3 regions of the Pseudomonas sp. RC3H12 genome follow, and region 2 is predicted to be linked to each of the others. Evidence: riboswitches for the same ligand, from Rfam matches in the RefSeq annotation. Region 2 holds a riboswitch; each other region holds the start of a gene.
What was found. Region 2 has a riboswitch for cobalamin ahead of KHO27_RS11325 (ABC transporter substrate-binding protein). Riboswitches for the same ligand answer to the same signal wherever they lie in the genome.

Region 1 (10,187 bases), 200 kb from region 2:
AGGTGTGACAGGGCGGTTGCGCGATGAGAATGATTTGCGTTAATGTTATGTTATTACGTATCCGGAGGTTCTCATGCAAGTACTGTCCTCACTCAAGCAGGCCAAGCGCCGTCATCGTGACTGCCAGGTGGTCAAGCGCCGTGGTCGGATCTATGTGATCTGCAAGTCCAATCCGCGGTTCAAGGCCAGGCAGGGCGGGGTAAAGAAAAAGCGCGGGTAACCGGTCAATGGCAGTCAGGCGAAAGGGGCTGCTCAGCAGCCCCAATGACGCTACCGAAGCGTCCTGCGCAGGCGTCGCCAGGCCAGTACCACACCACTGAGGGCTATCACCAGGCCGCCGCTACTCAGGCCGATGATCAACCCTTCGCGCAACAGCGGCCGCGCCAGCAGCGGTTGCCAATCCCAGCTGTGCAATAGGTTGAACAACCAGCGCCCAGCACGTTGCGCCCGGTCGTGGCTGGCCACCAGCGTGCCGCTGGCAGGGTCCAGGTAGGCCCAGGTGTCCGCCGCGTCGGCGAAGCGCAGGCGCAGCACGGGCAGTGGACGCGCCTGGGAGCCGTACATGCTCTGTGGCTCGCGGGCGAAGTAGTGGAAGTCGTAGGCGCTCTGCCAGTCATCCGCCACCGTCACCCCGGGAGCCATCGCTTGCGCGGCCGCCCGCAGCCTTTCCCGGCTGAAGGTACGCGCCGGCGGGGCGTGTGCTTCAAGGATGCGGCTGTCGCCGTCGGCGCTGCGGGCCACTGCATAGGTGACGTCGGCCAGGCGTTGCCATTGCAACTCCACTGCGGCGAACCCGGTTTCGTCGCGCAAGCGGGCCAGTGCCGTGGCAATCGGCAGTTGCAGGTCGGTGGCACGCAGCGGCGCTTGTTGCAAGGCGATCTGCGAGCGGCTGTCGGTCACGCCCCAGGGGCGCATCGACATCAACCCGCTGAACACCCACAGCACCAGCACCCCACCGAACAGCAGCCCGCCGATGTGGTGCCAGCGCAACCAGCCGCCGGGGTAGGGGCTGCATGATCCGCTGCGGTAGCGTTTGCGCAGCCGCAGGCGCAGGATGCCCACCGCGATGCCCATGAGCGCCATCAGCGTGCCGAGCAGTGAAAGGCCGATCACCAGGGTGCGCCAGCCATTGTCGAAGCCCAGGCCGCCACGCAACGGATAGAGCCAGTGCAACCAGGCACCGACCCAATTCCAGGCGCGCTCGCGGCCGCTCGCATCGCGCACCACCTCGCCGGTGCGTCCGGACAGGTACAGCCAGGTGCCGGCCGCATCGTCCACTTGCACCCGGTGCAAGGGGCGATCGCTGTCCAGGGCCCGGGAGTGGGTCCACATGTCCTCGTCCAGCGTGCCCTGGTAAGCCAATGCCGCGCTGCCGGCGTACTGCCGGGCATTGGCCAGGGCCCAGGCCGCGTCGGCGTTGGCCAGGGGCTCGCCGTTGGCTGCATCGAGGGTGACGCGGCGACCGTCCGCCAGCTCCAGCAAATAGTACGGTTGCCCGCCCAGGCTGGTCAGGCGCAACGCCTTCAACGGCTGCTCAGCCCATTGCGCCGGCAACTCGGCGCAGCATCCCGCCGGCAAGGCCGGCAGGTGGGCCAGGCGCTCGGCCGTGGTCAGCTTGGGGTAGCCGACATACAGCATGACCACTCCGGAGACGAACCACAGCGCCATGAACAGGCACGCGACGATGCCCAGCCAGCGATGCCACAGGTACAGCTGGCGTTTCAGGCCCATCAGTAGCGCCACTGCACAGCGACTTCCAAGCTGCGCGGCTCACCCAGGTAGTACTGGGTGTTGGTCTGGTGGATGAAGCGGGCGTAGACCTCGTCGGTGAGGTTGCGCAGGCGGGCGCTGAGTTGCACGTGCTGGTCCAGGTCGTGGGTCATCGACAGTCCGTAGACGGTGTACGAAGGCACCCACTGGGTGTTGGCGGTGTTGGCGTAGACCGCCGAGACGTAGCGGGCGTCGGCGCCGACCTGCCAGCCCGGCGCCAGGTCGTAGGTCAGCCAGAGGTTGGCCACCCGGTCGGGGATGTTCACCGGGTTCTTGCCCTTGCGCGAGTACACCACGCCGCCGATGGTCTCGTTGAACTCGTCGTATTCGGCGTTGACCCAGCTGAAGTTGCCCGCCGCCAGCAGTTTGGGCGTGACCTTGAACGACGCCGCCAACTCGATGCCGGTGGAGGTTTGCTGGCCGGCCTGCTCGGTGGTGTTGGGCACGGTCGAGGAGGGCACCGAGATGTTCTTGCGCACGATGCGGTAGGCCGCCGCGGTGGCCGAGCCGCGCCCGTCGAGGAAGTCGAACTTGCTGCCCACTTCCACCTGCCTGCCGGTGCTCAGGTCGAAGTCGCCGACCTGGCTGAGCGAGGCGCCGGTAAGCGAGCCCCCTGGCGGCTCGGCCGAGGTGCTGTACTGGGTGTAAAGGCTGACATTGGAGGTCAGGTCATAGACCAGCCCCAGGCGCCCGGTGAAGGCATCCCAGCGCCGATTCAGCTTGGCCCGGGTCACGTGGTCGACCACGTCGAAGTCGATATGGTCGTAGCGCAGCGCGGTGACCAGCGACAGCTGGTTGGTCAGGCGGGTACGGTTTTCGACGAAGCCCGCAGTGGTGTCGGTGGTGGTGCTGCGCCCCTTGGCGCGTGGAGCGTCCATGCCAGGGATGTCGAGGAAGTGGTCGGGCTGGAAACCGTTGGGATCGATGCTGTCGAACGCGCCCTTGGACAACGGGTAGGCGGTCTGCTGGTTGCGGTTGTAGTCCATACCGAACGCCCAGTCGCTGGCCAGGCCGAACAGCTGGCCCTGGTGGGTCAGCTCGACGCGGTTACCGTTGACCTCCTGGTCGTGGCGCTGGCGGTAGCCGCCGGAGCGGGCGATGGCGGTGTTGCCGGGGTTGTAGCGGTACACCTCGAGGTTGCGGTAATCGCGCTGGCCGTTGTAGTGGTAGAAGGTGTTGCGCAACTGGTTGCTGTCGTCGATGCGGTAGTCGGTGATCGAGCGCAGCCAGCGGGTGCGCTGCTCGTAGCGGCCGTCCTCGACGTTGTAGTTGTCGAAACGGTGATGCTTGTCGATGTGCAGGGTGCCGCTGGCCGGTTGCAGCACCGGCGCGCCCCAGTAGGGGCTGTCTTCCTTCTCTTCGAGGTACTCGATGGCCAGGGTGTGCGACAGCTGGTCGTTGATGTCGCTGAGCAGCGAGAAGGCCAGGTTGCCTGCCCCGTTCTCCTGGCGGTCGATATAGCCATTGGTGCTGGTGCGGCTGTAGTCGAGCCGCGCGTAGTGGCGTGGGCCGTCACCGCTGTTGAGCGCCTTGTTGAAGCCGACCGAGGTTTCCATCGTGTCGTAGCGCCCGTAGCTGACGCGGCCCTCGAAGGTGTCCTCGTCGCGGTTGGCCAGTTTGGTGATCATGTTCAGGCTGCCGCCCACGGCGCCGCTGCCGTTGAGGAACGACGACGGCCCGCCGAGCAGTTCGACACGGTCGTAGATCCATGCCCCGACCGGGCGCCCGGCGGCGCCGTACTGCAGGTTGATGCCGTTGAACAGCTGGCTGACCTGGGCGCCGTTGAAGCCGCGATACGACACGTAGCCGCCCCAGCCGGGCGGTGCCGAGGCGTTGACTCCGGGCAGCGCATTGGCGGCGTCCTGGAAGTTGCGCGCGCCGATGCGCTGCATGGTCTTGCGGTCGGCGACGCTGACCGAGGCGGGGTTCTCGCGGGCGCTGAGGTTCAGGCGTGAGCCGCTTTCGATGGGCCGGTCGAGGTCGAGGCTGGTCGCCTCCTTGGCTTGGTCGGCCGTGGCCGTGACGTTGCTGGCGGGCAGGGTGAGGGTGTCGTCCTGCGCCCAGGCGCAGGTTGCGCTGCCAACGAGCAGCGCCAGAGTGGTCATGCGGAACATGCAAGGCTTCCTGGCTGAAATCGGTGAGCGCACGCCCGCTGCCGATCAGGCAGTTCGAGGGCGTGGCGATGTCAGAACGCGAGAAGCGAAGCGGGGGAGGCGCGGGGGTTGACCAGTGGCCAGCGCTGCTTGGGCAGCCGTGGCGCGGGTTGTCTGGGTAAGGGTTTGCTCGACTCCCCGGCGAGCAGGGCCAGCAAGCCGAAGAACACCGCCAGCAGGATGGCGCTGAACAGGCTGGCGATCACGCAGTCGCCGCCGGCAGGCAGCACCGGGTCGGTGATGTCCTGGTCGCCCTTGAACACGCCGCTGCTGTCGGCCGCGCACCAGGCGGCGTCATCCAGGCCGGCCAGGCGCAAGCCTGCCATCTGTCCATGGCCCATGGCGCACAGCAACGAGCCGAACAGGATGCTGAAATACAGCACCCAGGCGACTTGCGATCGTGTGTGGCGGGCCAGCTTCATCGGCAAAGCTCGAAGGGAATGGGAATAGATTGGGCGTGCGGATTCTACAACTTTTGACACATCTGCCTAGAGTGATTGGCAGATAAAAAACACGCGAAACGATTCACCGGCCTTTGCTTGACGCCCCTTGCCCCAAGGTGTTCAGATGCCGACCGATTTCAGGTGTCCCATGCCGCCGCGCATGGGGTGAAACGGGAAACCGGTACGCGCTTCGCGCCAGTCCGGTGCTGCCCCCGCAACGGTATGCAAGTGATGCCTTCGACAGACCACTGTGGCCCGCGCGTCATGGGAAGGTGAAGACATCTTGTCTTGCGAGCCCGGAGACCGGCCTGGAATGTTGTAGGCAAACTCCTGCGGTGGGCGGGCATGGGCCGGTATTGGCGTGTGCGCGATCCGTGCTCCTGCGTGCTTCTGCGAAAGTCACTTTCGAGAAGAGCATGATTGCTGTGATTCACTCCCGACGTCGTTTCCCCAAGGCCCGGACTTTGTTCCTGGGCTGCCTGGCCAGCCCCCTGGCACTGGCCGAAAACACCCCCCTGATCCTCGACCAGCAGATCGTCGCCGCGCCGTCGGTGGAGTCGACCACGGTCGCCGCCATGGCCCAGTACGGCAGCAAGGTCGAGATCGTCAGCCGCGAGCAGATCGAGCGCGCCGGCCCCGGCGCCGACATCACCCGGGTGATGCAGATGTTCATCCCCGGCTTCTACGTCGCGCCGAAGAACGGCCCGTTCGACTACGGCACCTACTCGCTGCTCGGCGGGCGCAATGACGACACCCTGATCCTGCTCGACGGTGTACGCCTGAACAACCGCCTGTACGGCGGCCTGTACCTGGACACCCTGCCGGCCAACGCGGTGGAGCGCATCGAGGTGCTCAAGGGCGGCCAGAGCCTGTTGTTCGGCACCCAGGCCGTGGCGGGAGTGATCAACATCGTCACCCGCAGCCCGCAACGCCGTCAGGCTTCAGGTGAGGTCAACCTGGGCCTGGACAGCTTCGCCGGCAGCAGCAAGGACGCCCGCGTCGAGCGGATCTTCAGCAATGGCTTCGGCGACCTGGGCCTGCTGGCCTATGTCAGTCACAACGTCTCCGACGGTTACCAGCCGTTTCGCAACCGCGACTACAGCGGCAACGTCAGCGACAAGAAGCGCGGCTACGAGGTGACCACCTTCGGCGGCAAGGCGATCCAGGCCTTCGGTGACGATGCGCGGCTGGAGCTGTTCTACCAGTACACCGACGCCAACCTCGATTTCGCCCGACCGGTGAACAATTACAAGACCACCAATGACCGCGTGCAGCAGATCGCCACGGCTACCTTCGAACAGCGCATCAGCGAGCGCCTGAGCTACTTCGTCAAGGGCCACGTCAATGACTGGGACACCCGCTACACCCGCATCAACAACCGCGCCGACGGCTCCCGCGACGTGGTCAACCACAACGACTACTGGGGCTTCACCGATTGGGGCGTGCAGGCCGAGGGCAAGGCCGAACTCGACGGCGGCCACGTGCTGGTGTTCGGTTCCGACAACCAGTGGTTCAAGGGCCAGGACGACGTGCTGGTGATCGACGACGACAAGGCCCAGGCCAATGCGTTGTACGCCCAACTGCGGCCCAGGATCGAGGCCTTGCCCAACTGGCACCCTAGCCTCGGCCTGCGCCACGAGGCCATGAGCGGCGGCGACAGCGCCACCGTCGGCATGCTCACCTCGCTGTACGACCTGAACGACAACTGGCAACTGCGCGGCCAGTATGGCAGCGCCTACAAGCTGCCCAATGCCGAGCAGTTGTTCGTCAACGAGCCTGGCGACGAGGTCGGCAACCGTGACCTCAAGCCCGAGAAGAGCCGCAATGCCGAGCTTGGCCTGGATTACCACGGCCTGCTGCTGGAACGTGAATTCAGCGCCAGCGTCACCGTGTTCCGCCGCAAGATCACCGACTTGATCACCCTGGACGGCAGCCAGTGGGTCAACGGCCAGGGGCAGGTACAGATGCGTGGCTTCGAGGCCGATGCGCGTATCCAGCTTGACGATCAATGGAGCCTGCAGGCCGACATGACCCGCAACCTCACCGAGTCGCGCACCGGGGCAACGATCAACGACGTGCCGAGTTTCTTCGCCCGTTCGCGGCTCGGTTACGAATCGGCGGATCGCAGGTGGGGGGCCGGGGGCGCCATTCGCTATATCCGCGACGTGGTCAGCTCCAAAGGCGTCGACTACGGCCATTACTCGGTGGTCGACGCCGATGCTTATCGCTACCTGGACGGCGCCCGCCAGCACCGGCTGAGCCTGCTGGTGGAGAACCTGTTCGACCGCGACTATGTCACCAGTCGGGCGAGTAACGTTGACAATCTCGGGCGGCCGTTCACCAGCGAACTGCGCTACACCTACACCTTCTGAGGGGCGTGAGCATGGACTACCAGCGCGTGTTGTTCGTCGGCCCCGGCCTGGGTGGCGGCTCGGCGGCGGAAGCTTTTGGCGCCGAGATCCGTGACCTGCGTGGCCACGAGGCGGGCCGGGATATCGTCGACACCCTGGAGGGGTTCGACGGGCTCTGGGCGGTGATCCGCGAGGCCCTCGACCAGGGCGTGGAACGCCTGCTGGTGGTGGACCTGGAGCCCACCTCGGACAGCGCCTACCTGGACTGGCTGCGCGATGAGCTGGGGCGCGTGGCGCAAGGTCGGGCCGGCGTCTGGGTCACGGCCCAGGCCCTGGGGCGGCGCGGCCTGGATGCGCGAGTGGCCTGTGCCAGCATCGGCGAACCTGTCCGCCACCTGGCGTGCGACCAGGTCAACGCGGTGGCCAGCGACCCGGACTGGTCACGGGTGCCCGAGCATGCCCGCCAGGTGTTCCTCTGCACCGGCCCCCGCTGCGTGCGGCGCGGCGCCTTGCCGCTATGGAAACGCCTGCGCCGGCTGCTGCTGGAGCGTGCCCTGATCGAGACTCCGGGCGGCGTGCTGCTGACCCGCACCGGTTGCCAGTTTCCCTGCAACCTGGGGCCAGTGTTGACGGTGCATCCGGACGGCTGCTGGTATCGGGTACGTGATGATCGGGAGGTGGAGGAATTGGTGGAAACGCATCTAGAGGGCGCAAGGATCGCCGAAGGACTGTTGATCAAGGGAGGGGCGTGCGATGCGTAAAGCCTGGCTGCTGTCGCTGGCCTTGTGCTGTGGCACACCGGCCCTGGCCGACAGCTATCGCAACTGCGGGCAGGACTGGCAACGGCCCGCTGCGGCGCCTGCGCGTATCGTCGCCCTCAACCAGCACGCGGCCGACCTGCTGCTCGCCCTCGGCGCGGGGCCGTCGATGGTCGGGGTGGCCTACCTGGACGACAACGGCGCCGCCTACAAGCAGGGCCGCTACCAGGGTGTGCCGGTGATCGCCCGGGAGTATCCGGCCAGCGAAGTGTTGTACGCGCAAAGGCCGGATCTGGTGGTCGGCGGATTCGCCACGGCCTTTGGCGATGGGATCACCTCGCGCAGCAGATTGGCCGGCAACGGGATTGCCACCTACCTGCTCGAGTCGGCCTGTCACGGCCACTCGCTGGACTACTACGGCCATGTCCGGCGTGACCTGACTGTGCTTGGCGAGCTGTTGGGCAGACAGGCGAGGGCGCAGGCATTGATCGACGCGATGGAGACCGACCTGGCGCAGGCCAGGGCGATCGCACCCAGCGGCAAGCCACTGTCGGTGTTCTACCTCGACAGCGAGGTGCGGGGGCTGGACAGCGAGGGCGGACGTGGGTTTGTCACGCCGTTGCTGGCCGCCGCCGGGGCGCGCAATGTGCTTGCCGGGATAGACCAGTACCGCGTGACGATCAACCGCGAGGCGCTGCTGAGCAGCGACCCCGACGTGATCCTGCTGGCCGACGCCCTGTGGTCGCCGGCCAGCCGCAAGCGTCAGTTGCTGACCCGCGACCCGGTGCTCTCGAGCCTGCGGGCGGTGCGCGAGAATCGCATGATCGATATCCCGTTCACCCAACTGATGCCCACGCCGGCCAGCGGGCGGGTGGCCCTGGAACTGGCGCAGCGGCTCAGGGGGATGGCTGTTCCATAGCAGGCCCTTGAGCTGATCGCGAAGCCTGGCGCGGGAGCGGCTGTGCTACTCGCCGCTGACCAGCTGCCGCGCCAGCTGGTTGTGACGCTCCAATACCCGCGGCAAGTCGACGGTGGCGATGCGCCCGTCCTGAACCACCACGCGCCCGTTGATCACGCTGGTGTCAACATGGGTCGGGGTGCAGAACACCAGCGCCGCCAGCGGGTCGTGGAGGGCGCCGGCATAGGCCACATGGCCGAGGTCGAAGGCGACGAAGTCGGCGACCATGCCCGGTGCCAGGGCACCGATATCGTCACGGTTGAGCACCTTGGCACCACCCAGGGTGGCGATTTCCAGCGCTTCGCGGGCGGTCATCGCATCCGGGCCAAAGCCGACCCGTTGCAGCAGCAAGGCCTGGCGTACCTCGCCGATCATGCTGGCGCCGTCGTTGGATGCCGAACCATCGACCCCCAGCCCCACCGGCACGCCGTGGTCGCGCATCTTGCGGATCGGCGCTATGCCTGAGGCCAGGCGCATGTTCGAGCACGGGCAGTGGGCGACCCCGGTGCCGGTGCGGGCGAACAGCTCGATGCCGTGCTGGTCGAGCTGCACGCAGTGGGCATGCCAGACATCGTGGCCGACCCAACCCAGGTCCTCGGCGTACTCGGCCGGGGTCATGCCGAACTTCTCGCGGCTGTAGGCGATGTCGTTGACGTTCTCGGCCAGGTGGGTATGCAGCGACACGCCGTACTCCCGGGCCAGGACCGCCGCTTCGCGCATCAGGTCGCGGCTGACAGAGAACGGCGAGCAGGGCGCCACCACCACGCGCCGCATCGAGCCATGGCTGGCGTCGTGGTAATCCTCGATCAGACGCTGGGATTCCTTGAGGATGTCGCTTTCCTTTTCCACCACCGAGTCCGGCGGCAGGCCGCCCTGGCTGCGGCCGACGCTCATGCTGCCGCGAGCGGCGTGGAAGCGCATGCCGATTTCCTCGGCGGCGTGGATGCTGTCGTCGAGCTTGCAGCCGTTGGGGTAGATGTACAGGTGGTCGCTGGAGGTGGTGCAGCCCGAGAGGATCAGTTCGGCCATGGCCGTCTGGGTCGAGACCGCGATCATCTCCGGGGTCAGTCGCGCCCAGATCGGATAGAGGTTGGTCAGCCAGTTGAACAGCTCGCCGTCCTGGGCCGCCGGCACCACGCGGGTAAGGCTCTGGTACATGTGGTGGTGGGTGTTGACCAGGCCCGGGATGACCACCTTGCCGGTCATGTCGAGGATCACGTCGGCGTTTTGCGGCAGCGTTTCGCTGGGGCCGACCTGGCGGATCACGTTGTCTTCGATGTACAGGCCACCGCGTTTGATTTCACGGCGTTCGCCGTCCATGGTCACCAGCAGTTCGGCGTTCTTGACCAGTAGGGTCTTGGGCATGTGTGTCCCCTCCCGTTTGGGATGTGTTTTCTGATTGTAGAGAGGCGCCTGGTGCATGGGCCGGGCGCACCAGGGCCGTCAGGCGCCGCGGCGTGGCCGGGCGTCGATGACAGGGGCGAACGGTTCACCGCGCACGTGCGAAGGCTGCGCCATGGCGGGCGCATCGGGCAGGTGGGCAGACGGTGACAGGACGAATGCGGCAAGTGGCATTCGGGAAGGATGCCCGGTGAAGGCGGGCGGCAGTGGATGTCGCATGGCTTGAGCCTGTCGCAATACGCAACGGCGATGACCGTTGTCGTAGGCGCGAGGCAGTGTAAACAGAATTCGCTTGTTTTGTATACGATGGATTGTTTCATCTAACCGCGCCCTGCAATCGCTCCGGAAAAGTG
Region 2 (10,187 bases):
ACAGAAACTACATGGTAACCCTGAAGCATCTGCCTTGACACTTTATGGCGGAAGCGCTGTCGCGGCAGGCTCCGTTTTAGTATTGGAAGGCGGACTCGCGGTTGCAGGAGTTACATCAGTTGTACCCTTTGCCGGGTGGGGCGCGGCAGCGCTTGTACTCCTGGGAGCAGTGATCATCGCTGGAGGCTTATACCTTCACGCCAAATCGTATGAACATCTCCATACCCCTATCGAACTGTGGGCAGCAAGGAGCATATTCGGCAATCGTAAAAACGATGGAGAGGTGCATCCCGAAATCGTTCTGGATCATGAAAAAAAACTTCCCAAATTTCCCTCTCTGCAAGACGAACTTAAAGCCTGGCACGATGAGCATTACAGACCAAGGTTAATATCCGCAGAAGAAGCGCAATCCTTTGGTATAACCGGAGTCGACAGCGGCTGGCATAAAAATAATTACTGGGCGCCAGCAAACTGGACCACCATCACCCACAACGAAGTCACCACCACACAACCCACCGTGGAATTCACAGTATTCCTACCGGGTTTCATCTTAGGCACAAGCGAATGGTCAGCTAGCTTGAGCAGCCTTCGTGAAGACGGAGAAATGGTCGTCTTCCCACTTGCTGCTATTTGCTACGTTATAGGCGCCGGCTTAATTCTGAATTTCAAGAACACGATAAATAACCAAAATCATGCCTTACTGCATTTAGCCTATAGCTCCAATCAAGGCTTGAATGAAGGAAATGAGGTTAACTCAACTTTTCGTCTCGAGCGCTAATCATGGCAGTTATATGGATATTCAATAACAGCTCAAACTCCGGACACAAGCCAGCAATTACTGGACAGCTAGAAAATTTATCCACAAATACATTAACCCTGCGAAATCCGTGGGTGTCCGACTCTGTATTCACGGGGAAACTATACACCGCCATGACACTACTACTAGCCATTTATTTTTACCCAAGAATTGCAAATCCCGAATACAGAGACATATTACTAGCAAGCACGCACTCAATGGCTCAATACATAATTACACCCTTCATATTCACACCTTTTCTCGCCTATAGAATCTATTTCATAAAAAAACTTTCAAACTTCCACTTCAGCCGCTCAACCAAAAAAATCCTATACCAGCGCGGTAAAAAACTTATCATTTTTGACTGGAACAAGACCCATGGGGGTGTATTCAAACGTACCGAATTTGGAGGCTCATCCTTTAGTACCAGTTATGCACTTGCCTTCGCCCCACCTAGAGAGGATGGCAGCCTGCATCAAAAAGATTGCTTATGGGTCGACAGTAACGAACCCACTGAATCCGACATCAAACACGTCGCCGAAGTCTGGGAATACCTTCGCCACTTCATGAACCACGGCCCGGCCAAACTCCCTCCGCCCGGCGAACCCAACTGGTGGCACCGGCCGCTTCATGCCATCTGCCTGACCCCGGCAGAAGCCTGGCGCCACTACGCCCCTTGGCGAACCGGCGAGCCTGGGGAAATGCAGGGCAAAAAAAATTGGCAGTTACCGTTTTGGGCAATGCTGTTTCCTTACAACTTCACTCTCGCCGTCTGTTGGTACATCGTCTGCCACCTGTTCAACGTCCGTGCTGCACCTCCTCCGCCGGAGGCCTTCGAGCAAGCCCCTGTCCAGCCAAGTAAGAAGAGGCGCAAATGAGGGTCAACTGACTCGTTGGTCACCGCCCGAGCCGACCATCGCCATCTTTGCCCTCTCCACGGGGAAGGCACCGTCATCAGCGGCGCGGACAGTGCCACAGTGAATGGTCGTGCAATCGCACGCATAGGGGATGAGCTCAGTTGCAGTGCGGTCATCGAGACCGGTGACGCGCATACGTTAATCCAAGGTAGCCCCGTAGCGCGCCAAGGCGACAAGAGCAGCCAAGGCGCGCCCTGATCGAATGTGACCCCGCTTGGCTGATTGCATAAGGCCGACACGGTGTCGCTTCGAAGCTGCCCGGTTCACAGTCAGTGTCACCGGGCTGCCGCGCCGCAACGAGGACGACTTCAATTATGGGTTGGAGCAAGTCGCGATTGCCAAAAGAGAAGCCAGATCCTGCAACGTCTGCCTGAGACAGGTTGGAGTTCCTAAGTCGCCGCGCTGTGTCGTCCAGAACGACGCATTACTTGCGATGACGCTGGCTACTCCAGCGCATTTCAGTACCCAGGCCCCATCAAAATGAAATAAGATAACGTTTCATTCGAATACCCTTCCAACCTGCGACCCCTCCTCGATGACCAGTTTCCCAACCGCCCTCCCCACCCAACGCCTGCAAAGCATCGACGCCCTGCGCGGCCTGGTGATCCTGTTCATGCTGCTGGACCACGTGCGCGAAACCTTCTTCCTGCATCGCCAGGTCAGCGACCCGATGACCATCGATGCGATCGACGCCACCGAACCCAGCCTGTTCGCCAGCCGTACCCTGGCGCACCTGTGCGCGCCGGTGTTCGTGCTGCTTACCGGGCTATCTGCCTGGTTGTATGGCGAAAAGCACCAGGGCCGTGGCGATGTCTCGGTGTTCCTGTTCAAACGCGGTCTGTTCCTGGTTGTGCTGGAATTCACCCTGGTCAACTTCGCCTGGACCTTCCAGTTGCCTCCGAGCGTGATCTACCTGCAGGTGATCTGGGCCATCGGCCTGAGCATGCTCGCCCTGTCGCTGCTGGTGTGGCTGCCGCGTCCGGCGCTACTCGCCCTCGGCGCGCTGATCGTCGCCGGTCACAACCTGCTCGATGGCCTGCATTTCGGGCCGGAATCGGCGCTGCATGTGCCATGGGCGATCCTGCATGAGCGCAGTTGGCTGGAGGTGGGCGAACATCTGCGCTTGCGCACGTCCTACCCGCTGTTGCCGTGGATCGGCGTGATCGCCCTGGGTTATGGCCTCGGGCCGTGGTTTGCCCGGGGCAGCGACGCCGGCAAGCGCCAGCAGCGTCTGCTATGGGTCGGCGCGGGCCTGCTGCTGGGGTTCGGCGCGCTGCGCCTGCTCAATGGCTACGGCGAAGCCCCCTGGAGCCTCTACGCCAGCGTCGGGCAGACGCTGATGAGTTTCTTCAATATCACCAAATACCCACCGTCGCTGCTGTTCCTGGCCCTGACCCTCGGCGTCGGCCTGCTCCTGCTGCGCGGCTTCGAGCGTGCCGGCGACGCCCGCTGGATCGGCCCGCTTGCGGTGTTTGGCGCAGCGCCGATGTTCTTCTACCTGCTGCACCTGTATGCGCTCAAGCTGCTGTACGTGGCCTGCGTGGCGCTGTTCGGCCTGAACCAGGGCCGCTATTTCGGTTTCGATGGCATCGGGGCGGTATGGCTGACCGCCGTGCTGCTGCCGCTTGCCCTGTACCTGCCGGTGCGCTGGTTCGCCGGGCTGAAAGCGCGCCGGCGCGATATCGCCTGGCTCAAGTACCTGTAAAAGCGTTTTCACCCGACAGCCCGATGGTCTACCATGCCGCCCGCCGGTTTCCACACGGAATCAAAAGGGAATCCCGGGCTCGCCACTGGCGATCCAAAGGGAACTGCCCCCGCAACTGTAGGTGCCGAGCCTGCGCCATCGATGCCACTGGGTCTGCCGACCCGGGAAGGCTGGCGCCGGCCTGGACGCACCAGTCAGGAGACCTGCCGGCACGCATTCACCAACCGGCGGGGTGTCCGGGATGGTCATCCGCCCTGGCCGCGTGCTTGCGCAGGCTGTCGGGCGATGCCTGTCCGTGGGCCATTCCGTGCACCACCCAGGAGATCGCCCCACCATGCCGCACCGCCTCGTCGCCCTCCTCGCCGGCCTGTCCCTGTCGGGCCTGGCCCACGCCAGCGCCACCCAGTACCCGCTGACCGTCGACAACTGCGGCATGCCGCAGACCTTCACCCAGGCCCCGCAACGGGCGGTGACCGTCGGCCAGGCCGGTACCGAGCTGCTCTATGCCCTGGGCCTCGGTGAGCGGCTGGCGGGCACCTCGCTGTGGTTCAACAACGTGCTGCCGGAATTCAAGACGCAGAACGACAAGGTCCCGCGTCTGGCCGACAACGAACCGAGCTTCGAGGTGGTGGTCGGCAAGCGTCCGCAACTGGTGACGGCGCAGTTCGAGTGGATGATCGGCGCCCAGGGCGCGGTAGGCACCCGCGAGCAGTTCCAGGAGCTGGGCATCCCCACCTACCTGCTGCCCTCGGACTGCGAGGGCAAGGACAACCTGGTGGGCGCCGACGGCACCCGCCTGCAGCCGTTCAAGGTGCAGAGCATCTACAAGAGCGTCAGCCAGCTGGCCGAGATCTTCGACGTGCAGGAGCGTGGCGCGCGCCTGAATGCCGAGCTCCAGGGCCAGCTGGAACAGGCCAGGAAGCGCCTGGCCGGCCAGGACCTGGCGCACACCAGCGCGCTGTTCTGGTTCTCCAGCGCCGACCTCAAGACCGACCCCTATGTCGCCGGCCGCCAGGGCGTGGCCGACTACATGCTACAGACCCTCGGCGTGCGCAACGTGGTCGAGTCCAGCGAAGAATGGCCTACCGTGGGCTGGGAGACCCTGGTCAAAGCCAACCCCACCTGGCTGATCGTCGCGCGCATGGACCGCCGCCGCTACCCGGCCGACGACTACCAGAAAAAACTCGACTTCCTGCGCAGCGACCCGGTCACGCGCAATATGGACGCGGTCAAGCACGGCCGCATCATCGTCCTCGATGCCGACGCCATGCAGGCCGGCATACGCCTGTTCCGCGGCCTGGACGTGCTGTCCAGCGCCTTCGCCAGCGGTAAAGCACCCCAGCCATGAGCCGCCTGCTGCCCATCAGCCTCTTTGCCTTGCTCGCCCTGTGCCTGGCCATGCTTGCCGGGATTGCCATCGGCGAGACCCGAGTCGGCGCCGAGGCGATCTGGCAGGTGCTGGCCAACCAGCTGTGGCAGGCCGGCCATTCCGTCGACCCGATCGACGCCGGCATTGTCTGGAACTACCGCCTGCCGCGCACCCTGGTCGCCGCCGCTTGTGGCGCGGGGCTGGCGACCTGCGGGGTGATCCTCCAGGCGCTGCTGCGCAACCCGCTGGCCGAACCGTACCTGCTGGGCCTGTCGGCCGGTGCCTCGACCGGTGCAGTGGCGGTGGGGTTGTTCGGCCTGGGCGGGGCGGTGCTGTCGCTGTCGGCCGGCGCCTTCATCGGCGCGCTGGCGGCGTTCGCCCTGGTGCTGCTGCTGTCGCGCGCCAGTGGCAGCCGCCATGACAACGCCCAGGTGATCCTCGCCGGCATCGCCGGCTCGCAGTTGTTCAACGCCCTCACCGCCTTCCTCATCACCAAGTCGGCCACCGCCGAGCAGGCCCGCGGCATCCTGTTCTGGCTGTTGGGCAACCTCAGCGGCGTGCGCTGGCCGTCGGTGTGGCTGGCGGTGCCGGTCGCCCTGTTCGGCATCGCGATATGCCTGTGGCAGCGCCGGGCACTGGACGCCTTTACCTTCGGCGCCGACTCGGCGGCCTCGCTGGGCGTACCGGTGCGCCGTACACAGCTGCTGCTGATCAGTTGCGCGGCGCTGGTCACCGCAGTGATGGTGTCCATCGTCGGCGCCATCGGCTTCGTCGGCCTGGTCATCCCCCACGCCCTGCGCCTGCTGCTCGGCCCCGGACATAGCCGCCTGCTGCCGGCCAGCGCCCTGGGCGGTGCGCTGTTCCTGATCATCGCCGACATCCTCTCGCGCACCCTGATCACCGGCCAGGTGATCCCGGTGGGCGTGGTCACGGCCTTGATCGGCGCACCGGTGTTCGCGCTGATCCTGATCAGCCGCCGGGGGCGCCCATGAGCGTGATGACCACCATCGCCGACGCGCCGCTCACCTGCCAAGGGCTCGGCTTGCGCCTGGGCGGACGCGACGTGTTGCAGGGGGTCGACCTGAGCGTGATGCCCGGCGAAACCCTCGGCGTGGTCGGCCCAAACGGCTCGGGCAAGTCCACCCTGCTCAAGCTGCTCGCCGGCCTGCGCACGCCCAGCAGTGGCAACGTGCGCCTGCTCGGCGAAGCGCTGGAGCGCATGCCGCGCCGGCATATCGCCCAACGCCTGGCCCTGGTCGAGCAACAGGCCGACACCCTGGACGCCATCAGCGTGTACGACGCCGTCGCCCTGGGCCGCACGCCCTGGCTCTCGGCCCTGGCACCGTTCGGCAACGATGACCGCTCCATCGTCGAACAGGCGCTGGCCGACGCCGACGCCAGCCACCTGCGCCGACGGCTATGGGGCGAACTGTCTGGCGGCGAACGCCAGCGCGTGCACATCGCCCGGGCCCTGGCGCAACGGCCGCAGGTGCTGTTGCTGGACGAGCCGACCAACCATCTCGATATCCAGCTCCAGCTCGGCTTGCTGCGCCAGGTGCAGGCGCTACCGGTGACGACGCTGGTGGCGCTGCATGATCTCAACCAGGCATTGACTTGCGATCGGCTGGCCGTGCTCGATCAAGGGCGGTTGGTTGCGCTAGGCAAGCCAGAGGCGGTGTTGACGCCGGAGCGGTTGTTGGGGACGTTTGGGGTGCGGGGGCACTACCTGGTCGATCCGTATGATGGGGCGCGGGTGTTGCGGTTTCGTGCCTGAGTCGGCATGGAAAGCGCCGCTCACGCGGCGCATCGCCGGCAAGCCGGCTCCCACACCGACCGCGCCAGCCTGAAGCAATGCGCCATCCCGTGGGAGTCGACTTGGCGGCGATCAGGCCGGTTGGTTTATCTGCGGCAGCTTCCACACCTGCAACTCCTGCGGCGTCAGGCTGGCCAGTACCTGCATGAAGGTTTCGGTCAGCTCGCAGCTGACATTACCGTGGGCCCGGTAGTTGCTCAGCAGGTAGCGCTTCACCGTATTCGGCCAGTTGTTCGCCAGATGGGCGGCCTTGATGATGCCCTTGGCGTCCTGATAGTTGGCGGCGGGCTTGACCTGGGTCAGCCGGCGCTCGAAGTGGCCGAAGCTCCAGTCGTCCTCGCGAGCCTCGAATTCGTCCAGCAGTTTCACCTTGTACAACGCAAGCTCGGGCATGCGTGATCTCCTTGTGATGGGGTGGAAGGAGACGGTAGGCGAATACGGCGGGAAGGGAAATGAACACGGTGTTGAGCATGGCGGGTGTCGGTTGGGATGGCCTGTCAGACGCCGGCTGCAGGGGCCGGTGCAAGGGCTACCGCGCGGATAACGCAATCGGGCGCTCACCCAGTTTCTGTGCCAGCCTCAACAGGTAGCCATCCGGGTCCTGGACCAGGAACTGGCGCAACCCCACTTCGACGGCATCTGCGCGATACCAGACCTCCTCGCACGCCTGGAACAACGGCCAGCGATGGCGCTCCAGCCGTTCGAGCAGCGGCGCGACAGCGGCGACATCGATCTGCAGGTTGATTCCCCGCCCGAAGGGCTTTTCCAGCGGCCCGGTGAGCCAGTGATCATCGGCATCGAGCTGCTCGAGCATCACCTGCGCGCCGTGCAGGTCGAGGTAGGCGAAACGCTGCTCCGGGCGTTGATAGGCAATCTCGAAGCCCAGCAGCGATACCCAGAAATCCAGGCTGCTGTCGAGGTCGCTGACGATCAGTTCGGGCACCATCCTGTTGCGCTGTAGCATGCGGGTCGTCCTTGAGGGGTATGGGCAAGCGGACGACATGATAACGCTTACCCCAACTTCCACCAGCGTGGCCGGCAAGCACGAAACGAATGCGATGTGGGCCGCAAGGCCTGGGCGCCTTTGGCATCAAAGCAGCCCAGCAGCAAGGCGACCGTGGGGGCGTCATCCACCGCGCCAAGGGAGCTGCCGCAGGTGACGCAGAAGGCGCGGCTGGAAACGTCGGAGGAACGGTACAGCGCCGGAGCCCCGCCCTCCCCGGTCCAGGTGACCGCCGCCTTGTCGAATTCAACCCAGCACAGGGTAAGGCTGCCGGAGTGGCGCTGGCACTGCCCGCACGAGCAGGTATGCGGAAACCGCGGCTCGCCCGTGGCGCTGAAACGGATACGGCCGCACAGGCAGCCGCCCTTGTAGGTAGTCATCGGGTCGCCTTCCGTGGAGGTTGCCGCACAATAGCCAACTTCTTGCGCATGGGGCGCCGTAAAAGTGTTACGCCGTATGGCATCCTGGCCTGCGCGCCTGCGCCACTGCTAAAGTGCGCGCCGCGGCCCTCCCGGCCCCAGCAATGATGGAAACCTGCCGATGGAAAGAATGATCCAGTTCGTGGCGGTGGTGGTGGTCTGCACCAGCATCGGCATCGCCTGCGAGCACTATGAAGTGAACCGCTACCTGAAATGGCTGCTGATGGCCCTGCCGGCGATTGTCTGGGTGCGCCTGCGCAATCCGTTGCAACGCTGAATTTGCGCATGGGTTTGCAGTAAACTCGTAGGCCTTAACGTGCCCAAGGCTGCCCCATGTCCCGCCTGACCCGACTGCTGTTGCCCGTGCTCCTGCTCGGCGCCCTCGCCGCCTGCGACCAGAAGCCCAGCCGCGAGGAACAGATCCTCGCCAACCTGCCCTTGCAGGAAGCCTACGACCACAACATCGAGCGCATGGCCGGGCTGCTGGCCATGACCCACGCGCAGGTGCCCCAGGACAAGATCAAGGAGGTGCTGCGCAAACACCTCACCGTCGAGGATCAGCGCCAGGACCTGTTCAAGTTGTACAGCGAGGAGCACTTCGACGACGCCGAATTCGCCAGCATCGTCCAGGCCACCCGCGACCCGGCCAAAGCCAAGGAACTGGGCCAGAGCGACGAGGGCAAGCGCCTGAGCGAAAAGCTCACCCGGCTGATGCGCGAGAGCGCCAGCGCCCCCCAGGTCCAGGCCCTGGCTCAGGCGCGCATGCAGCAGGTCGAGGATGACCTGCAAGTACTGCAACAGGCCGCGCCCTGACGTGGAGGGCACAGGAATCAATCACGGCAAAGTCCGTGATTGTTGTGAGAAATCGGAGCGTCCTCCGTAATCTAATCCTGCAATTGCCCGCCTGCATGGTTCACCTCGCGCCTAGCGCGTAAGGTGAGGCACCTGCTGCATCCCATGAGGCCAAGGATTGCGATACATGCCACCCCACGCTCGGCGCCCCGACCTGCGCACACTTATACTCGTGCTCTGCGCCATCACCGCGCTGGTGATGCTGCTGGCCAGTTACTTCGCCAGTTACCGGGTGCAACGCCAACTGCTTATCGACAGTGCCCTGGAGGCCAACCGGGCGTACGCCGCCAAAGTGGCCGCCGTGACCGAGAACACCCTGGGCAACGCCCTGCAGCAACTGGCCTACAGCGCCAGCCAATGTGCCCGGCACCCCGATGACGATAACCTGGTACAGGCTGAAATCGACCGCCTGCAACAGCAAAGCAACCTGTTCAACTCAACCTTGCGGGTCAGCGCCCAAGGTGTGGTGCGCACGCTTGCGCCAGCGCCACTGCAACACCTGGCCGGTACCCAGGCCAGCTCGGCCGCGTCCCGGGAAGCCTTGCGCGAGCGCCGTACGCTGGTTTCCACCCCCTTCCTATCGGCGGCCGGCAATCTGTTGGTGATCATGTCGCAGCCGATCTTCGACGCCGACGGACGCTACCAGGGCTATATCGGCGGCAGCCTGTACCTGCGCGAACGCAACTTGCTCAACAGTCTGCTGGGTACGCACTTCTACCAGAACGGCGCCTACCTCTACGTGATCGATCGCAACCGTCGACTGCTGTTTCACCCCGACAGCCAGCGGGTCGGCACCCTGGTGGGCGATAACCCATTGGTCGACGATCTGCCTGGCCTGGACCAAGGTACCCGGCGGCTGATCAACAGCCAGGGCGTGGAAATGCTTGCCGGATTCGCCACGGTGCCCAGCACCGGCTGGGCCATCGTTTCCCAGCAACCGCTGCAACAGACCGTGGCACCGCTGCGCCACCTGATCCTCAATGTCATCGCCATATCCGCGCCGCTGGCCCTGTTCGGCTGCCTGCTGCTGTGCTGGCTGACGCAAGTCATCGCCCACCCGCTCAGACAACTGGCCACGGTCGCCCGGGGCCCGGGCGAGCAGCAGACCACCGAGCGCATCCACCAGGTTCGCGCCTGGTACGCCGAGGCTGCGGAGCTCAAACGCGCCCTGCTGTTCGGCCTGAACCTGTTGCAGGAGCGCATCGGCCGACTCAACCATGACGCCCAGACCGACCCGCTCACCGGACTGCTCAACCGCCGTGGCATGCAGCAGGCACTGCGTTTGCTGCAGGCCGAGAAACGCGGCTTCGCCG
Region 3 (10,187 bases), 250 kb from region 2:
CAACCGTATCGGCGACAGCCGGGGCAACGGCATCCAGCTGCGCAACCTGGCGCCCACGCCCGAGGCGCCGCTGCTGATCGACGACAACCTGCTGGCCAGCAGCCAGGGCAGCGCGCTGGACGCCAGCGAGGTGGCGGCCCTGGCCCTGGTCGGCAATCGCATCGGCAATACCCCGGAGTACGCCGTCAGCCTGCGCAATGCCACGCCCCTGCCGGGCCCGCTGCTGCTCAGTGGCAATCGCCTGGGACAGGTGGGCAAGGCGGTGGTGCGGGTCGAGGGACTGCGGGAGGTCGAGTTGGGGAACAATACCTTCGACGGCAAGGCGCTGCTGCAGAACCTGCTGGCCGGTGACCTGCTGGCGCTGCAGGGACAAGTGCTGGAGGCGACGCTGGTCCAGGGGCGGATGGTGCGGCTGCGTCAGTAGTAGCTCAGGCGACCGGGCGCTGCATCCGCACGAAACACTCGTCCATGCCCACTTCAACGAAGCCCCGGCGCTGGTACAGGCGCCGCGCCGGGTTGCTGCCGAACACCATCAGCCGCAGCCATGGCAGCCGGCGTTGCGCCGCCCAGGTGGCCAATTCCTCCAGCACCCAGCTGCCCACGCCACGGCCACGATACTCGGGCAACAGGTGCAACTCGCGAATGAACAACGCCTGGCGATCCTGGCTGAGGCTGCAGAACCCAAGCACCTGTTCGTCCTCGACCACCAGCCACTGCTCGCGCCAGCCCCAGGCCTCGTCGAAGGCTTCCTCGATCCACAGCAGGTCGAACTCGCGGTAATACGGCAGCATGGCGCGGCGGGTAAGGTCGCGGGCAAACGTCAGGTAGTCATCGTTGGCGGGGATCAGTTCAAGGGGCATAGCACACCGGTGAACTGGCCGGGCCACGGCGCTCCAGCTCATCCTCCAGCCACCGGGCCAGGACCTGGGCATTGTTGTGCTCGGTATCCTTGCCAGCGTAGAGCAAGGTCAAATCGCCTTTATCGGCCAGGTCCAGCAACGGATACCAGTGCTCGGGGTGGGCGGCCAGTTCCTGCTGATAGCGCTGGACAAAGGCTGCAAAGTCCAATTCACCGGCGTGAAATGCCTTGCGCAGTGCATCGGAGGGCGCGACTTCGCGCAACCACTGCCCATGCAGGTCTTCCTTGCGCTTATTGCGGGGCCACAGGCGATCGACCAGCACGCGCTGGCCATCCTGCACCTCGACGCTCTCGTAGACGCGTTTGCAGCGAATCATCAGGTACTCCTGCGACATCGTTCCCCTACCAGCCTAGGGCCTTCATTGATCGAGGTCACGGCCCGGTAACGAATTGTTTCTATGCTGTATACCTTCGGCACCACCGCCCGACGCCAACCGGAGCCCTCATGGCAACCCCGTCACTGGCCAGCCAGCCCGACCTGAGCCTGCGCACCCCAGGCCCACCCCTTGCCCACAAACCCGGACGCGCCACCCTCACCTTGTTCTTCGGCCTGCTGCTGGCGGGCCTGGCCTACACCTTCTGGAGCCTCAAGCAGGACGTCAGCGCCAGCGGCACCGTCGTCACCACCGTCACCCCTTTCCTGTTGCTGGGCCTGGCCCTGCTGATCGCCCTGGGCTTCGAGTTCGTCAATGGCTTCCACGACACCGCCAACGCCGTGGCCACGGTGATCTACACCCATTCGCTGCCGGCACCGGTTGCGGTGGTGTGGTCTGGGTTGTGCAATTTCCTCGGGGTGCTGCTGTCCAGCGGCGCGGTGGCCTTCGGCATCATAGCCCTGCTGCCGGTGGAGCTGATCCTGCAGGTCGGCTCGTCGGCCGGTTTCGCCATGGTCTTCGCCCTGCTGCTGGCGGCGATCATCTGGAACCTCGGCACCTGGTGGCTGGGGCTGCCGGCCTCGTCCTCGCATACCCTGATCGGCTCGATCATCGGCGTGGGGGTGGCCAACGCGCTGATGCACGGGCGCGATGGCACCAGCGGCGTTGACTGGGCCCAGGCCAGCAAGGTTGGCTACGCCCTGCTTTTCTCGCCCTTGATCGGCTTCGCCTGCGCCGCCTTGTTGCTGCTCGCCCTGCGTGCGCTGGTCAAGCGCCGCGAGCTGTACCAGGCACCAGAAAGCCAGACGCCGCCGCCCTGGTGGATCCGCGGCGTGCTGATCCTCACCTGTACCGGCGTGTCGTTCGCCCACGGCTCCAACGACGGGCAGAAAGGCATGGGCCTGATCATGCTGATCCTGGTCGGCACCCTGCCAATGGCCTATGCCCTGAACAAGACCATGCCCAACGAGCAGGCCCTGCAGTTCTCGGCCGTCGCCGAGGTCACCCGCCAGGCGCTGGTACGGGCCGCCCCCGCGCCCGCCCCGGCCGATCCGCGCCAGGTGCTGACCGCGTTCGTCGCCACCCCTGCGGCCAGCCCCGAGCTGCTGCCGGCGCTGGCCGCGCTGACTGGCATGATCGGCGAGGAGGTCAAGGGCTATGGCTCGCTCAAGCGCGTGCCGGCCGAGGCCATGGCCAACGTGCGCAACGACATGTACCTGGCCAGCGAAGCCATCCGCCAGATCGACAAGCACCAGCTGGCCCGCTACGACGCCGATACCGCCCGCCATGTGCAGTTGTTCAAGCGCCAACTGGACGACGCCACCCGCTATATCCCGCTGTGGGTCAAGGTGGCGGTGGCCATCGCCCTGGGCCTGGGCACCATGGTCGGCTGGCGGCGCATCGTGGTGACGGTGGGCGAGAAGATCGGCAAGACCCACCTGAGCTATGCCCAGGGCGCTTCGGCCGAGGTGGTGGCGATGTGCACCATCGGTGCGGCGGATATGTTCGGCCTGCCGGTATCGACCACCCATGTGCTGAGTTCGGGGGTGGCCGGGACCATGGTGGCCAATGGCTCGGGGATTCAACGCAAGACGCTGGTCAACCTGCTGATGGCCTGGGTGCTGACATTGCCGGCGGCAATGGTGCTGGCGGGGTGCTTGTACTGGTTGCTGAACCAGATCCTCTGAGGATGTGCGACGGGGGCTGCCGCGCAGCCCCCGACGAGGTCATGCCGGAATCTTCAGGCCTCGCTGCACGGCCGGGCGCTCGAGGAACCGCGCCAGCACCCGCTGCACTTCCTTGAACGTGTCGAATTCCACCAGCTCCCGCGCGTTGTAGCGCTCCACCAGGTTACGCACCCAGGGGAAGATGGCGATATCGGCGATGCTGTATGCATCGACCATCCACTCCCGCCCTTGCAGGTGGCGGTCGAGCACCGCCAGCAGGCGCTTGGACTCATTGACGTAGCGGTCACGGGGACGTTTGTCCTCATACTCCTTGCCCGCGAAGAAATGGAAGAACCCCACCTGGCCGAACATCGGCCCGATGCCGCCCATCTGGAACATCAGCCACTGCAGGGTCTGGTAGCGCTGGGCCGGGTCCTGGCTCAGCAACTGGCCGCTCTTCTCGGCCAGGTACTGCAGGATCGCCCCCGACTCGAACAAGGGCAACGGCTGGCCCCCCGGCCCATTGGGATCGAGGATCGCCGGGATCTTGTTGTTGGCGCTCAGGGAGATGAACGCGGGGCTCAACTGATCCTCGGTTTCGAAGCTGACCTTGTGCACCTCGTAGGGCAGGCCGATTTCCTCGAGCATGATCGAGACCTTGACCCCGTTGGGCGTGGCCAGCGAGTACAGTTGCAGACGCTCGGGGTGTCGCGCCGGCCATTTGCCGGTGATGGGGAATGCGGAAAGTTCGGTCATGGGGTGCCTTCGCGTTGGGAGCCTTCAATCTAGATGATCTTCGGCCATCCTGACCATCACCCAGTCGCGGTGCCGCTCGTCGCCGCAAGGGAAGATCGCCTCGCCCACCTTGCGAAAGCCGTTGCGCTGATAGAAACCGATCGCCCGAGCGTTCAGCTCATTAACTGTCAGGCGCGCCTGGCCATCGACCTGGGCCAGGGTGGTGGCGAGCAACAATTGCGCGGCGCCGGTGCCATGGGCGCAGGGTAGTACATAGCAGCGGGAGATTTCCGCCAGTTGATCGGCTTCGGCAATGCCCAGCTTGCCGGGCGCCAGGTCGAGCATGCTGTAGCCCAGCACCTGGCCATCCCGTTCGACCACCAGCAACCGCTTGTGCGGGTGCTCCAGGTGCGCCTGGAAATGTTCGGGCTGGAGATGGTGGGCGATGTAGTGTTGCTGGGCGCTGACCGCGCTATCGGGCGGGCTGGCCAGGGCGAAGGTCGCCTGGCCGACAAGGCTCAGGGCCACGCAGTCTTCGTCACGGGCCGGGCGAATCTGGTAGGGCATGGCAACATCCTGTCGGGCAGCCGGGTCACGTTCGACAATGCCAGCCCCACCCCATCGGTGCAAGTTCAGGCGTCGCCATGGGCCTGGCGCTTGAGCTTCTCGGTGTCGACCCGCACAAATACCGAATCGGCGGTGACAGTCAGTACATCCCCGGCCCAGACCTCGCAGATCACCCGGGTCTTGCGCCCCAGCTCGCCCTCGACCCGAGCCTTGAGCAGCAGTTCGACGCCCATGGGCGTGGGCTTGAGGTAGGTCAGGCCAAGCTGGCCGGTGACGCAGTCGATACGTGGCAAGGTGCCAGGTTCGCGGCCTTCGGCACGGTAGTGACAGGCCATGGCGGTCCAGTTGGAGTGGCAGTCGACCAGCATGGCCAGCAGGCCACCGTAGACCAGGCCGGGCCAGCCGGTGAAAGTCGGGTCGGGGGTATGCCGGCACGACAGGTGGATGCCGTCGGCGTCCCAGTGGCTCTGCACATGCAGGCCGCTGGGGTGGGAACAGCCGCAGCCGTAGCAGATGCCTTCGGGGGCGGCGAGTTGTTGCAGGGACAGGGCGTGCTCGGTCATACGCGTCCTTGGCTTGTTGGTGTTGGATAAGGAGGCTGGCTGCCGATGGTAGCGCCCTGCGCGGCCTGCGCCAATGCACGAGGCCTGGCCGCAGACAATACCTGCCTGACGGCAACCGCTCTGAACCGCGATTCAGCAAGATTCAGCCCACCCATCCAGACGATTGACTCCCTGCCCGTTCGGTGGTCAGATGCGCGCCAGTTTCAGGTGCCCTGCGCCGCCGCGCGCAAGGTGAAACGGGAAGCCGGTGAGTCGATACCACGACAAGTCCGGCGCTGCCCCCGCAACGGTAAGCGAGCGAACCCTTCGACAGACCACTGTGCACACGCATGGGAAGGTGAAGGCTTCACGACCCTCGCAAGCCCGGAGACCGGCCTGAGGCTTCACTTGGCAACCCGCGGTGGGCGGGCGCAGGCCGGTATTCGCGTGCGCGCCTGCGCGCGCTTCGCCGTTGCGTGTTTTCCACCGGGATCCATTCTTTCCTGCAGCAGTGGAACGACATGTCCCGTATCAACAAGCTTCACACCCTGGCGGCCTGCCTGGCCGTGTCCCTGCCGGCGCTGGCCGACGAGCAGCCCAGCCCTGCGCTCACCCTGCCCTCCACGGCGATCACCGACAGCCGCGACCCGCAGACCGTCGACCTGGCCACCCCCACCCAAGCCGGTTCACGCCTGAACCTCAGTGCCCTGGAAACCCCGGCGAGCACCAGCAGCATCACCGCCGCGCAAATCCAGCAGCGCAACAACACCACGGTGCAGGATGCCGTGACCCGCTCGCCGGGCATCACCTTCATCGGTACCCCTGGCGATGGCGGCACCGGCTTGTCGGCGCGCGGTTTCACGGGCCAGAGTTCGGTGATGACCCTGTTCGACGGGGCGCGCCTGTACGCCGGCGCCGGCACCCTCACCTACCCGGTCGATCCCTGGATGGTCGAGCGTATCGATGTGATCCGTGGGCCTGCCTCGGTGCTGTATGGCGAGGGCGCTACGGGGGCTGTGGTCAACGTGATCCCGAAAAAGCCCTTCAGCGGTGATATCCGCAACCACCTGCGCCTGGGCTACGGCTCCTGGGACCGCCAGCAACTGGGCCTGGACAGCGGCGGCAGTCTGAGCGAGCGCCTGAGCTACCGCGCCACCCTGAACCAGCAGGCAGGCAACGGCTGGGTCGACCGCACCGATTCGCGCAGCCTGGCGTTTTCCGGCGCACTGCGCTTCGATGCCAGTGACGACCTGAGCTTCACCTTGTCCCACGAACGCGGCGACGCACAACCTGCCAACTACTACGGCACGCCGCTGATCGACGGCCATCTGCGCAGCAGCGTGCGCAACAAGAACTACAACGTCAGCAATGACCAGCAGCGCTACCACGATGAGTGGACACGGCTGACCAGCGACTGGAACATCAGCGACAGCATCAGCGCCAGCAACCAGCTGTACTACATCAAAAGCCGTCGCCACTGGCGCAATGCCGAGGAATACGCCTGGGATGCCGGTGTGATCCAGCGCCGCAGTTTCCTGGAGATCAAGCACAACCAGGAGCAGATCGGCGACCGCCAGAGCTTCACCTTCGATCACTCGCTGTTCGGCCTGGCCAGCAAGACCGTGGTGGGCGCCGAGTACAACAAGATCCGCTTCAACATCGACAGCAACTCACCCTATGAGGATGGCTACACCGACCCGCTCGACCCTTGGCGGCCGGCGCCCGGCGGGTTCCACAGTGCCGATCCGACGCGCCCGCAGACGCTGTCGAAAACCAGCACCTTCTCGCTGTTCGCCGAAAACCGCACGCAACTGACCGAGCGCCTGTCGCTGGTCACCGGCATACGCCGCGACCAGAACCACATCGACCGCAACGACCTGGTGAAGGACACTCGCGAAGACCAGAGCCTGCGTGGCGGCAACTGGCGCGCCGGCCTGGTGTACGCGCTGACTGACGATCTGTCGGTGTACGGCCAGTACTCCACCAGCGAGGATGGTGTCGGTGACCTGCTGACCCTGCGCCCGGAGCAACGCCTTGAACTGACCGAAGCCAAGCAGACCGAATTCGGCCTCAAGCAACGGTTCTGGGACGGACGCGGCGAATGGACGTTGGCGGCCTACCACATCGTCAAGAAGAAGCTGCCGGTGTACGACGTGGTCTCCAAGCGCAGCCAGCAGGCAGGCCAACAGACCTCCGATGGCCTGGAGGCAAGCCTGGAGCTGGCACTGGGCAATCAATGGCAACTGTCGGGCAACGCAGCCTTGGTGCGCGCCAAGTACGATGACTTCACTCAGCTCAGCCGAGGCGTTTCCTACGACCGGTCTGGCAACCACCCTCAGGACGTCCCACGTCGAACCGCCAACCTGTGGCTGAGCAAAGGCTTCGGGCAAAGCGTCGACACCGGTATTGGCCTGCGCTACGTAGACGCCCGCTATACCAGCGCCGCCAATGACCAACGCGTGCCGGGCTACACCGTGGTCGATGCCAACATCGGCTGGCAGGTGCTACCCGACGTGCGCCTGGGCCTGCAGGTGAACAACCTGTTCGATCGCGAGTACGCCCAGTCGAGCTACAGCGGCGAACAGTGGCTGCTGGGCGCACCGCGCTCGTATTTCGCCACGGTGGACTACAGCTTCTAGGTCGGCCAGGTAACAGCGTGGGAGCGGGCTTGGCCCGCTCCCACAAGAGCCCAGGTCTGACGGCCATCGCGTCGTGCTTGAACATCATCGCGCCACCTGCTCGACTAGGGCCTACGCCCCGTCCACAAGCAGCGCGCCATGACCGACATCCCGCAAATTCCCGCAGCGCCCGTGCACGCGCTTGACCAGCCGCGCACCTTGCTGTTCCTCGCCTACCCGCAGATGGGCCTGCTCGACCTCAGCGGCGCGCAGACGGTGTTCTGGGCCGCGACCAAGGCCCGCGCCGCGCGCGGCCTGCCCGGCTACCGGGTGGTCACTGCCAGCCTCGAAGGGGGCCTGGTGGCCACCGCCGAGGGCCTGGCCGTCGCCACCGAGCCACTGGCGCCCTGGCTGCACGAGCCCTTCGACACGCTGGTCGTGCCCGGCGCCCCGGAGATCGTCCGCACCCTCCCCGATCACGCCGAGCTGGTCGCCTGGCTGGCCCAGGCCGCCCAACGCGCCCGACGTACCGCTTCGGTATGCAGCGGTACCTTTCTGCTGGCCGCCGCTGGCCTGCTTGATGGCCGCCGGGCCGCCACCCACTGGGCGATGTGCGATGCCCTGCACCGACGCTTCCCGGCCATCGAGGTGGATGCCGAATCGATCTTCGTGCAGCAGGATCAGGTGTGGACTTCGGCCGGCGTCAGCGCCGGCATCGACCTGGCGCTGGCCCTGGTCGAGGCCGACTGCGGCCGCGAGGTGGCCATGCAGGTGGCCCGCGAATTGGTGGTGTTCCTCAAGCGCCCCGGCGGCCAGGCGCAGTTCAGCGAACTGCTCAAGGCCCAGGGCGAGGACAGCGACGCCTTCGAGGCCCTGCACCTATGGCTCAGCGAGCACCTGGGCGACCCGCGGCTGACGGTCGAGCGGCTGGCCGAGCAGGCGCGCATGAGCCTGCGCAACTTCACCCGGGTGTACAAGCACAAGACCGGCCGCACCCCGGCCAAGGCCATCGAGGTGTTCCGCCTGGAGGCGGCGCGCCGCTTGCTGGAAAACTCCGACCAGCATATCGAGCAGGTCGCCCGCCAGTGCGGGTTCGGCAGCGAGGAGCGTATGCGCCTGGCGTTCCAGCGCCACCTGGCGGTAACCCCGCGAGACTATAGGGCGCGCTTCGCCCGCAGCGTGCCGCTGGCCGAAATCCAGGGTTCTTTGGCCTAGGGGCAAACCGAGGGGGCGCTTAGCATCTGCACCACGCCTGTCGGGCCGCAATCCAGGCTCACCCCCAAGGCGTACCCTTTTTCCACTGCCGCAGCGACAACATCCATAATCGCGGCATCCAGGAGCCCCTCATGAAACAGATCCTGATCATTGGCGCAGGCTTCGCCGGGCTGTGGAGCGCCCTCGGCGCCGCCCGCCTGCTCGACCTGCACAAACGCGACGACGTGCTGATCACCGTGCTCGCCCCCCAGGCGGAGCTGCACATCCGCCCACGCTTCTACGAACCCGACGTACACACCATGGCCGCTCCCTTGCAGGCGGTGTTCGACGCGGTCAACGTGCGCTTCGTCAAAGGCACGGCCTACCACATCGACCAGGCCAGCCAGGAGGTGGCCTATCGGCAGACGGGTGGTATCGAGGCCAAGCTGGGTTACGACCGCCTGATCATGGCCTGCGGCAGCCTGCTCAACCGCCCGGCGCTGGCAGGCTTCGACCAGCACGCCTTCGATGTCGACAAGATCGACTCGGCCACCCGCCTGGAAGAACACCTCAAGTCCCTGGCCGCCCGCCCCGACAGCCCCGCACGCAATACCGTGGTGGTGGCCGGTGGCGGCTTCACCGGCATCGAGACCGCCACCGAGCTGCCCAGCCGGTTGCGAGCGATCCTGGGCGACAAGGTCAAGCCGCGCATCGTCGTGGTCGACCGCGGCGCGAAGATCGGCGCCGCCCTGGGCGACGGCATTCGCCCGGCCATCGAACAGGCATCGGCGGCGCTGGGGATCGAGTGGATCTGCGGCGCCACGGTGGCCTCGGTGGATGGCGGCGGCGTGCTGCTGGACAACGGTGAACGCATCGCCGCCAACACCGTTGTTTGGACCGTGGGCTTCAAGGCCAACCCACTGACCGAGCAGATCAGCGGCGAACGCGACCGCCAGGGCCGCCTGCATGTGGATGGCAACCTCAAGGTCATCGGCAACCCGACGGTGTACGCCGCGGGCGATGTGGCCTACGCTGCCTGCGACGAGGTTGGCAACTTCGCAGTGATGTCCTGCCAGCATGCCATTCCGCTGGGCCGCTACGCTGGCAACAATGCCGCCGCCGAGCTGATCGGCGTGGCACCGATGACCTACAGCCAGCCCAAGTACGTCACCTGCCTGGACTTGGGCGCCTGGGGCGCTGTGTACACCGAAGGCTGGGAGCGCACCGTTTCGCCGCCGACGGACAAGGCCGAGGCCAAGCAGCTCAAGCAGCAGATCAATTCGGTATGGATCTATCCGCCGGCGGCTGACCGCGCGGCAGCGCTGGCGGCAGCCGATCCGTTGATCCCGGTGGCCTGACGGTACATCTGCGCGCGCCTACAGGGCATCTCGAGTACCCACGATGATGCCCTGCTCACGCAACTGCCTCAGCATCTGCAGCCCTTGCTGCAGGTGCTGACTCCCCAGCGCCCGCAAGCGCTCGCGCCCGGTACCGGGCAAGCCCACCAGCAGCTGCCAGGCCAAAGGCGCCAACCGGGCGAAGCGTACCTGCAGGTTGGCGTCGCGGTACAC

Region 1: linked by a shared signal. The riboswitch ahead of KHO27_RS10450 (TonB-dependent receptor plug domain-containing protein) and the one ahead of KHO27_RS11325 (ABC transporter substrate-binding protein) in region 2 are both predicted to bind cobalamin.
Region 3: linked by a shared signal. The riboswitch ahead of KHO27_RS12405 (TonB-dependent receptor) and the one ahead of KHO27_RS11325 (ABC transporter substrate-binding protein) in region 2 are both predicted to bind cobalamin.

What each region holds. Positions count from the first base shown of each region.
Region 1 covers NZ_CP075595.1:2,287,432-2,297,618, reverse strand. Annotated here, with positions in the region: gene ykgO (type B 50S ribosomal protein L36) at 74-220, shown strand; gene KHO27_RS10465 (PepSY domain-containing protein) at 271-1,725, opposite strand; gene KHO27_RS10460 (TonB-dependent receptor) at 1,731-3,884, opposite strand; gene KHO27_RS10455 (DUF2946 family protein) at 3,956-4,345, opposite strand; cobalamin riboswitch at 4,489-4,692, shown strand; gene KHO27_RS10450 (TonB-dependent receptor plug domain-containing protein) at 4,783-6,738, shown strand; gene KHO27_RS10445 ((2Fe-2S) ferredoxin domain-containing protein) at 6,750-7,478, shown strand; gene KHO27_RS10440 (ABC transporter substrate-binding protein) at 7,471-8,394, shown strand; gene KHO27_RS10435 (8-oxoguanine deaminase) at 8,440-9,798, opposite strand.
Region 2 covers NZ_CP075595.1:2,484,508-2,494,694, forward strand. Annotated here, with positions in the region: gene KHO27_RS11305 (T6SS effector BTH_I2691 family protein) at 1-778, shown strand, start outside; gene KHO27_RS11310 (DUF6708 domain-containing protein) at 781-1,674, shown strand; partial or broken gene KHO27_RS11315 (PAAR domain-containing protein) at 1,690-1,943, shown strand; gene KHO27_RS11320 (acetyltransferase domain-containing protein) at 2,249-3,418, shown strand; cobalamin riboswitch at 3,446-3,643, shown strand; gene KHO27_RS11325 (ABC transporter substrate-binding protein) at 3,753-4,766, shown strand; gene KHO27_RS11330 (FecCD family ABC transporter permease) at 4,763-5,779, shown strand; gene KHO27_RS11335 (ABC transporter ATP-binding protein) at 5,794-6,561, shown strand; gene KHO27_RS11340 (hypothetical protein) at 6,673-6,993, opposite strand; gene KHO27_RS11345 (bleomycin resistance protein) at 7,130-7,564, opposite strand; gene KHO27_RS11350 (GFA family protein) at 7,612-7,983, opposite strand; gene KHO27_RS11355 (hypothetical protein) at 8,144-8,299, shown strand; gene KHO27_RS11360 (hypothetical protein) at 8,356-8,835, shown strand; gene KHO27_RS11365 (sensor domain-containing diguanylate cyclase) at 9,002-10,187, shown strand, end outside.
Region 3 covers NZ_CP075595.1:2,731,801-2,741,987, forward strand. Annotated here, with positions in the region: gene KHO27_RS12370 (right-handed parallel beta-helix repeat-containing protein) at 1-424, shown strand, start outside; gene KHO27_RS12375 (GNAT family N-acetyltransferase) at 429-860, opposite strand; gene KHO27_RS12380 (DUF488 domain-containing protein) at 850-1,236, opposite strand; gene KHO27_RS12385 (inorganic phosphate transporter) at 1,365-2,981, shown strand; gene KHO27_RS12390 (glutathione S-transferase N-terminal domain-containing protein) at 3,021-3,716, opposite strand; gene KHO27_RS12395 (GNAT family N-acetyltransferase) at 3,741-4,262, opposite strand; gene KHO27_RS12400 (PaaI family thioesterase) at 4,328-4,825, opposite strand; cobalamin riboswitch at 5,014-5,218, shown strand; gene KHO27_RS12405 (TonB-dependent receptor) at 5,326-7,443, shown strand; gene KHO27_RS12410 (GlxA family transcriptional regulator) at 7,582-8,637, shown strand; gene KHO27_RS12415 (NAD(P)/FAD-dependent oxidoreductase) at 8,769-9,974, shown strand; gene KHO27_RS12420 (HvfC family RiPP maturation protein) at 9,993-10,187, opposite strand, start outside.